DNA from 2 places in the Dactylosporangium sp. CA-092794 genome. Region 1 is predicted to be linked to the other one. Evidence: riboswitches for the same ligand, from Rfam matches in the RefSeq annotation. Region 1 holds a riboswitch; the other holds the start of a gene.

Region 1 (4,300 bases):
CGCCAAGCTCGGCTCCGATGTCTTCGATGCGGGCCGCTTCGTAGCCCTTTTCGGTGAACACCTTGGCAGCAGCCTCGATGAGTTGTTGCTTGCTGCGGATCTTGGTCATCGGTCACCATTTCTCGCGTCGCCTACCTCGTTGGCGGCGCTGATGATAGCGGGGCGGGACGCTTGCAACGTGTGTCCAGCCTAGATGACCGCTTCCGACGGGCAGTTGGACTGTGGACGACGCCAGGCTCCGACTCGACCTCGAACACCCCGCGGCCGGCATCCGGCCGGCCTCGCCGGGGCCGGGGTGTCATGCCTCGGAGGTCGTCCCTTTCGGGTCTTTCAGGGCGATCACATACTTGCCTCGCACGCCGCCCGCCTCCAGGCGGGCGTGGGCCTCTGCGGTCTGTTCCATGCGGAAGACGGAATCGACCACCGGGCGGATCGCGCCCGAGTCGACGAAGCTGGTCAGTGTGGCGATGATCTCGGCCGACGGGTTGTTGCTGAACGACTTGACCCGCTTGGGTGCTGTGGCGCTCGCCCAGACTGTGTAAGCGGCCGACGCGATGATCCGGTTCGGGTCCATGGCCAGCAGGACCATGCGTCCGCGCCGGGTGAGCAGGGACCGGTAGGCGCCCAGGTCGGTGCCGACGATGTCGACGACGACGTCGAACTTGCCCAGATCGCCGGGAGCGATGGCGCGGTAGTCGAAGGCGGCGTCGGCGCCCAGTTCGCGGATCCACGCGAGGTTGCGGGCGCTGACGAGCGCCGTGACGTGGGCGCCGAGGGCTTTGCCGAGTTGTACGACGATGCTGCCGACACCACCGGCGGCACCGCGGACGAGCAGCCGTTCGCCGGCGCGCAGCGCCGCCTTGTCCACCAGGGCGGTGACCGCGGTGGTGCCCGACGACGGCAGGGCCGCGGCGTGGATGAGGTCGACGTCGCGCGGGGCGGCGGCGAGTTTGCCGGCGGGGACGGCGATGCGATCGGCGAGGCTACCGAACGTGCGGTACGGCATGAGGCCGTACACCGCGTCGCCCGCACGCAGGCCGTCTGCACCGCCGGACGCGACGCGCCCGGCGAAATCGTTGCCCACGCCCTGCGGGAAGCGGTAGGGCAGGACGCGCCGCAGCGCGCCGGAACGGAACATGGTTTCCCCACCACCCACACCCACCGCGTGGACGTCGACGAGCACTTCACCCTCGCCCGCCGTCGGCGCGGGCACCTCTCTGACGTGCAGCACTTCTGGGGGACCGAACCGGTCGAACTGAACTGCGCGCATTGGCCCGTGCATCCTCTCTCCGGCTAAATGGGGGAAGCCACCGGTTATCGTGCACACGATATGGGGTGCCACCCCGGTTGTCCAGTGGCGGGACGGCCCGCCCGGGGCGCGCCGGAGCCGGGGCGGCGCGGGTGCGCTGCGCCTAGCCGTCCATTGTGGAACTAACGCCAGCGGGCTGAGGTTGGCCAACCTTGCGTCTGCGGCTTCGGGAACGCCGTGCCGGGCCGGCCGGGGCCGCTGGACCTGTGATCCGCACGACTGTTGTTAATCCTATGGGCTTGATAGACATTTGCCCGGCGGGCCCCTATCGTTGCGGCTGTCGGTCCTTGCGGCCGACTCGGACAGGCCGTGTTGCGAGCGCCAGCGTTCAGCCCCGGCTTGTTGGCCGGGCCCCGGGCGATGACACGACCACACAACGACCGGCGGTAAGCGCGCGGCCCTGACCTTGGGCCTCGGCCGAGGGAGTACAAAGACCAACCACAGCGCATCCGTCACGGTCCGTCCGCCGATCCTCCGGCGTCCGGCGGACCGTGGCCTGCATCGGCTGCATGCCGCATTCGCCGACCCGCTGCGGGAGTAGCCGCTCCGGCTTCTCCGCACTCGACGCATCCGGGCGATCGCACCGCACACTAACGGACCCGAAGGGACCGCAAAATGTCCATTTCACCAGGCCGGCGCGCCCGAGCCTTCACGCAAGCCATCACCTTCGATCAATTTGTCGCCAGGTCCAGCACGTTCACCGCCACGTTCCGGGAGAACTACGCGGCGACCGAGCTCGACGACCGCGACCGCGTCGTGCTGGACCGAATCGACGAGCCGATCGACGTGCTGGCGATCGTCGAGGACTGGTGCCCCGACGTCGCGGCCAACCTGCCGATCCTGGCCCGGATCGCGGACGAGACCGGCAAAATCCGGCTGCATGTGCTTGTCCGCGACGACACCACCCGCGACGTCGCGGACGCCTACCCGTTCGAGGGACGCAGCCACATACCCACCTACGTGTTCAGCACCGGGGAGGAAAAGGAGCTGGGCGTCATCGTCGAGCGGACGCCGGTGATCCGGGAGCGATGCGAGGAATACCTGACGTCGTTCTTCGAGGCGCATCCGGAGCTGGATCGGGCGACCTTTCCGGTCGGCATGACCGACGAGGTGAAGGCCGAACTGGTCGAGCTGCGCCTGCGCCGCGACCTTCTCGAGCTCGAACGATCCAGCTTGGTCGAGGCACTCGGTGTGCTCTGCACCATCCGAACCTTTGAACCGGCCGGCCCGGCGACCACCCCCTGACGTCCCTGGACACTCGCAAGGAGTGACACCCCTCATGCCCACCCCCCGCACTTCATCACGCCGCGGTACCGCCGCAGCCCTGGCCCTGGCCGTCCCGATGCTGGCGACGCTGTCGGCCTGCACCGCAACGGCCGCCGGCGGATCGTCCGATGCCGGGACGCCCGTCAGCGGCGGTACCCTCACTTTCGCGGTCAACGGCGACGGTTCCTGCCTCGACCCGCACCAGAGCCCAGCCGACGTGGACGGGCTGTTCGCCCGGCCGATCCTGGACTCGCTGGTGTCGCTGAGCGCCGACGGCACGATCCATCCGTGGCTGGCCACCGACTGGTCGGTCTCCGCCGACCAGTTGACGTACTCGTTCACCCTGCGCGGTGACGTGACGTTCAGCGACGGCGAGAAGTTCGACGCCGCGGCGGTGAAAGCCAACCTCGACCACATCGTCGATCCTGCCACCAAGTCGCAGCTCGCGGCCGGCACGATAGCCACCTACAGCGGCACGACGGTGGTCGACGCCACGCACGTGCAGGTGCACTTCAAGTCGCCGAACTCGGCGTTCCTGCCCACCCTCGCCTCCGCCTACCTGGGTATCGAGGCGCCCGGCACGCTGAAGAAGTCGCCGGCGGACCTGTGCACCCACGTGGTCGGCAGCGGCCCGTTCATCAGCGTCGACGGCTACAGCAAGGGCAAGGGCATCGACTACGTCCGCAACGACGCCTACAAGTGGGCGCCGGAAACGGCCGCGCACAACGGCCCCGCGTACCTCGCCAATCTGTCCATCAAGATCGTGCCCGAGGACGCGTCGCGCTACGGCGCCCTGACCAGCGGGCAGATCGACTCGATCGCCAGCGTGCCGCCGGTCGACGTGGCGCAGCTGAAGAGCACCCCCGGATTCCAGATCCAGTCCGCCGCCGCACCGGGCGGCAACTACAACTACTACCCGAACGTTTCCCGGGGAGTCTTCGCCGATATCAACGTCCGCAAGGCCTTCCGTGCAGGCATCGACTGGCAGACGATCGTCAACAAGCTCTACTTCGGCCAGTTCCAGCCCGCGAAGGGCCCGCTGTCGCCGACGACCGTCGGCTACGACAAGTCGATCGAGTCGGCGTACGTGTACAACGCCGACGACGCGAACAAGCTGCTCGACGCCGCCGGCTGGACAGGCCGCGACAGCGAGGGTTACCGCACGCGCAACGGCGTCCGGCTCACCGTGGTGCACCCGTTCCTCAAGGCGTACGCCCGGGAGCAGCGCGATACGTTGGCGGACCAGATCCAGGCGGCCGCCAAGCAGATCGGGATCTACGTGAACAACACCAATCCCGACCTGGGTACCTTCATGACCGACGCCGCCAACGGCAACTACGACCTGGCCGACTTCAGCTGGCAGCGGTCGTCACCCGATGCGCTGCGGACCCTGTTCGGCAGCGAGAACCTGCCGAAGGGCAGCTTCGGCACCAACGCCGCCAACTTCAACGACCCGGCGGTGGAGCAGGACCTGATCGACGCCCTGGGCACGACCGACCTGGCGAAGCAGGCCGAGCTGTACGGCGACGCCCAGCACCGGATCACCGGCGCGGTCGCCGTATTCCCAGTATACGTATTCAACTACCTGCTCGGTTCGAGCGGCAAGGTCCACGGCGTGGTGTTCGAGCCACAGGCGTTCCCGACGTTCTACGACGCCTGGAAGCATGAGTGAGCGTCACATTCGTCGCCGACGCGCGGGGCAGGGCAGGCCTGAGCGCCTCCTCT
Region 2 (4,300 bases), 5.4 Mb from region 1:
CACTTCGAGGAGGCCTACGACATCGCCGGCCTCGGCACTGCCGTCCACCGCAGGGTGCGCACCTACAGCCACGGCATGCGGCAGCGGCTGGCCATTGCCCAGGCCATGCTCGGCCTGCCCGAGCTGCTGGTCCTCGACGAGCCGACGGACGGGCTCGACCCTCCGCAGATCGCCGAGATGCGCAAAGTACTGCGCCGCTATGCCACAGGTGGGCGGGCCGTGCTGGTCTCCAGCCACCTGCTCGCGGAGGTGGAGCAGACCTGCACCGACGTCGTCGTCATGCACAAGGGCGAGGTGGTCGCGGCCGGGCCGGTCGAGGACATCGTCGGCGACTCGCCGTCGGTGCAGCTGGACGTGTCCGATGTGGACGCGGCCGAGAAGGTGCTGGAGGAGCTGACCGGGGTGAAGGCGGTGGCCTGGTCCGGCGGGCGCGGCCTGGTCGTCGACATCGACGGCACGCCGCGCGCCGAGGTGGTGGCGGCGCTGGTGCGGGCCGGGGTCGGCATCGACCGGGTCACGCCGCGGCGGCGGCTGGAGGACGCGTTCCTGTCCCTGGTGGGCGGGGACACCAAGGCGAGTGGGGAGCGATCGTGAGCACCGACGTCATCGGGGGTGCCGTGGGGTACCGCCCCGGCGCGACCCTCTCGCTGTGGACCGAGATCCGCCGGCAGGCCTCCCGCCGCCGGACCCAGCTGGCGCTGGGCTTCATGGTGCTGCTGCCGCTGATCATCCTGGTCGCGTTCCAGCTGGACACCGGCGGGGGCGGCGACGACGGCGGCGCGGGCGGGGAGTTCTCCCGCCTGTCCGACCTGGCCACCTCCGGCGGGCCGAACTTCACCCTGTTCACCCTGCTGGTGTCGGCGAGCTTCCTGCTGGTGGTGATCGTGGCGCTGTTCTGCGGCGACACGGTGGCCAGCGAGGCGAGTTGGGGGAGCCTGCGGTACCTGCTCGCGATGCCCGTCCCGCGGGCCCGCCTGCTCGGCATCAAGCTCGTCGTCGCGCTGCTCTACAGCCTGCTCGCGATCGTCACCCTGGTGGGCACCGCGCTGCTGGCCGGGACGCTGCGCTACGGCTGGGCGCCGTTGAGCGCCCCGATCGGCGGGGAGATCCCGGCCGGGACGGGCGTGGTGCGGCTGCTGGAGATCGTCGCCTACCTCTGCGTCACGCTGCTGGTGGTGGCCTCGCTCGCGTTCCTGCTGTCGGTGTCGACCGACGCCCCGCTCGGCGCGGTCGGCGGCGCCGTGCTGCTGCAGATCCTGTCCAACATCCTCGACCAGATCACCGCGCTGGGTAACCTGCGCACCGTGCTGCCGACGCACTACGCCGACGCCTGGCTGGGCCTGCTGTCCAGTCCGATGCAGACCGACGACCTGGTCAAGGGCTGCGTGGCGGCGCTCGCCTATGCCACCGTCTTCTTCGCCCTGGGCTGGTGGCGGTTCCTGCGCAAGGACGTGGTGAGCTGAGCTCAGGCCGGTGCGTAGCCCGGGACCGTCTCCATCGGGGGACGGTCCGGGTGGGCGACCGGAGTCACCCGCGGTACCACGGCGGAATCATGCCGCTCGAACTGCGTCAAGGTCGGCCAGAGCGGGTGGCTCGGGGCGACCCGGGCGTTGATCGTGTGCACGATCGTCGCGGCCATCCGGCCCAGGGCGGCCGTGTCCTGATGGCCGTGGGTGCGCTGGCCCAGGTCGACCTGGGCCACCGCGTCCAGCCCGTGGCGGGCGTAGGTGTCGATGAGCAGGCCCGTCTCCACGCCGTAGCCGGCCGCGAACGGCAGCGACTCCAGCAGGCTCCGGCGGGCCGCATACTCCCCGGCCAGCGGCTGCACCACCCCGGCCAGCTCCGGGAAGTGCGCGTTGAGCAGGGGCCGGGCGGCCAGCTCCGTGACCCGGCCGCCGCCGGCCGCGGAGACGTCCAGCAGCGGGCGGTCGTAGAAGGCCTTCACCATCAGCGTCGCCGGGTCGGCCAGCAGCGGGCCCAGCAGGCCCGTCACGAAGTGGGGGCGGAAGTCGGTGAGGTCGGCGTCGACGTACACCAAAATGTCGCCCTTGGTGACGGCGAGCGCCTTCCACAGCACCTCGCCCTTGCCCGGCCGGGAGCCGGTCGCCGGCAGGATGTTGTCGCGGTGGTGGACGGTCGCGCCGGCCGCCGCGGCCACCTCGGCGGTGCGGTCCACCGAGCCCGAGTCGACCACCACCAGCTCGTCGACGATCGGGCCGAGCATGCGCACGCCGGTTACGATCTCGCCGACCGTCGGCTCCTCGTCCAGCGCGGGCAGGACCACGCTCACTCGGGTCTCACCCTTCGCGGCCAGGACTTCCTCCGCCGGCCAGTCGCGCCAGCTCGAGGTGTGCCGGGAGAACCACTCGGCCGCGATCGGGTGCATGAATGAAACGCTAGCCCTGTCCACCTCGTGAGATGACTCATACCCAGAGGCCGGTGGCGCCCCTTACACTCGGCTTATAACTGAATACCTCATCCAGAGGGGCAGAGGGATACGGCCCGATGAAGCCCCGGCAACCCCTGCGGTGGCTCGATGTTGAGGCTCTCCGCGGTAGGTGCCAAATCCGTCCCGGCGCGCGCCCGTGCGCTTGGGAAAGATGAGAGGAAAGGCCTCCCGTCATGACCTCGACGCTCAGCGTCTTCACCGACTCCCCGGCCCGCAACCTGGTCTGCCGCGGCTGTGGAGCGACGTTCCCGCTCGCCGCGCAGCACGCCTGTTACGAGTGTTTCGGCCCCCTCGAGGTGGGCTACGACCCGGCGGCGCTGGCCAAGGTGACCCGGGAGCAGATCGAGGCCGGCCCCAAGAACATCTGGCGGTATGCGCCGCTGCTGCCGGTCGGCGTCGACCCGGAGTCCCGGGTCACGCTCGACCCCGGCCTCACGCCGCTGGTCAAGGCCGACGGGCTGGCCGCGGAGCTGGGCTTCACCGCACCGCTGTGGGTGAAGGACGACTCGGCCAACCCGACCCACTCGTTCAAGGACCGGGTCGTGTCGGTCGCGCTGACCGCGGCCAAGGCGCTGGGCTTCACGCGGTATTCCTGCGCCTCCACCGGCAACCTCGCCAACTCCGTCGCCGCGCACGCGGCCCGGGCGGGCGTCCCCTCGACCGTGTTCATCCCGGCCGACCTGGAGCCCGGCAAGATCGTCATGACCGCGGTGTACGGCGGCGAGGTCGTCGCCATCGAGGGCTCCTACGACGAGGTCAACCGGCTCTGCTCGGAGCTCACCGAGACCGACGAGTTCGAGCACACCGCGTTCGTCAACGTCAACGTCCGGCCGTTCTACGCCGAGGGCTCCAAGACGCTCGGCTACGAGGTGGCCGAGCAGCTCGGCTGGCGGCTCCCGGCGCAGGTGGTCATCCCGATGGCCAGCGGCGAGCTGCTGACGAAGATCGACAAGGCGTTCGCCGAGCTGGTCGAGATCGGCCTGGTGCCCAACACGCCCTGGAAGGTCTTCGGCGCGCAGTCGGCCGGCTGCAACCCGATCGCCAAGGCCCTGCACGACGGCGCCGACGAGATCATCCCGGTCAAGCCGACCGGCATCGCCAAGTCGCTCAACATCGGCGACCCGGCGGCCGGGCTCTACGCGCTCGAGTCGGTGCGCCGCTCCGGTGGCTGGATGGAGTACGCCGACGACGACGAGATCCGCGCCGGCATCCAGCTGCTGGCCCGCACCACCGGCGTGTTCGCCGAGACGGCCGGCGGGGTGACCGCGGCGGTGCTCAAGAAGCTCGTCGAGTCCGGCCGGCTCGACCCGAGCGCGGAGACGGTGGTGTTCAACACCGGCGACGGGCTCAAGACCCTCGATGCGGTGGCGGAGCTGGTGGGCCCCACCCATCGGGTGAAGCCGTCGCTGAAGTCGGCCCGGGAGGCCGGCCTGCTCGGATGATTTTTTCGGCTCCCACCGTTACGGTGGGTTCACAATCTGAGAGCGCTTTCTCGCTCGGATGAGGGGCGGGTCGTCCGATCGGCGGATGTGATCTATACGGTGCGTAATTGGTGGCGCGCCGAGCGTCCGTTTGAGGACTTGACGCCTTAAGACCCGAGCGCCAGGATGCTCGGTGCGGGAGGACGTGTCGCCGCGAGGCTTGAGCCGATTTTCTCGGTGGGAGCCCGCGACCACAACACCGGAGGTGTTGGCGAGCGTCCTCTCGACCAATTCTCCGGCATTTTAATGGTTTGCCGGGAAGTCTTCCGGCCGCCACGCTGAGGCGCATGGCCCTGCAAACCCTTGAGATCGTCGAGCTGCCCGTCGATGACCCGGCGGCGGTCGACGCGGCGCACCGGATCGCCGACGA

What was found. Region 1 has a riboswitch for S-adenosylmethionine ahead of ACQPXD_RS34615 (thioredoxin family protein). Riboswitches for the same ligand answer to the same signal wherever they lie in the genome.
Region 2: it holds a riboswitch for S-adenosylmethionine, as region 1 does, so the genes downstream of both, thrC (threonine synthase) here and ACQPXD_RS34615 (thioredoxin family protein) in region 1, are expected to answer to the same signal.

Annotation. Positions count from the first base shown of each region.
Region 1 covers NZ_CP192044.1:8,096,945-8,101,244, reverse strand. Annotated here, with positions in the region: gene ACQPXD_RS34625 (TetR/AcrR family transcriptional regulator) at 1-109, opposite strand, end outside; gene ACQPXD_RS34620 (NAD(P)-dependent alcohol dehydrogenase) at 299-1,213, opposite strand; SAM riboswitch class IV at 1,620-1,708, shown strand; gene ACQPXD_RS34615 (thioredoxin family protein) at 1,925-2,554, shown strand; gene ACQPXD_RS34610 (ABC transporter substrate-binding protein) at 2,589-4,247, shown strand; gene ACQPXD_RS34605 (ABC transporter permease) at 4,244-4,300, shown strand, end outside.
Region 2 covers NZ_CP192044.1:533,645-537,944, forward strand. Annotated here, with positions in the region: gene ACQPXD_RS02265 (alpha/beta fold hydrolase) at 1-594, shown strand, start outside; gene ACQPXD_RS02270 (ABC transporter permease) at 591-1,463, shown strand; gene ACQPXD_RS02275 (glucosyl-3-phosphoglycerate synthase) at 1,466-2,314, opposite strand; SAM riboswitch class I at 2,473-2,607, shown strand; gene thrC (threonine synthase) at 2,623-3,891, shown strand; gene ACQPXD_RS02285 (GNAT family N-acetyltransferase) at 4,218-4,300, shown strand, end outside.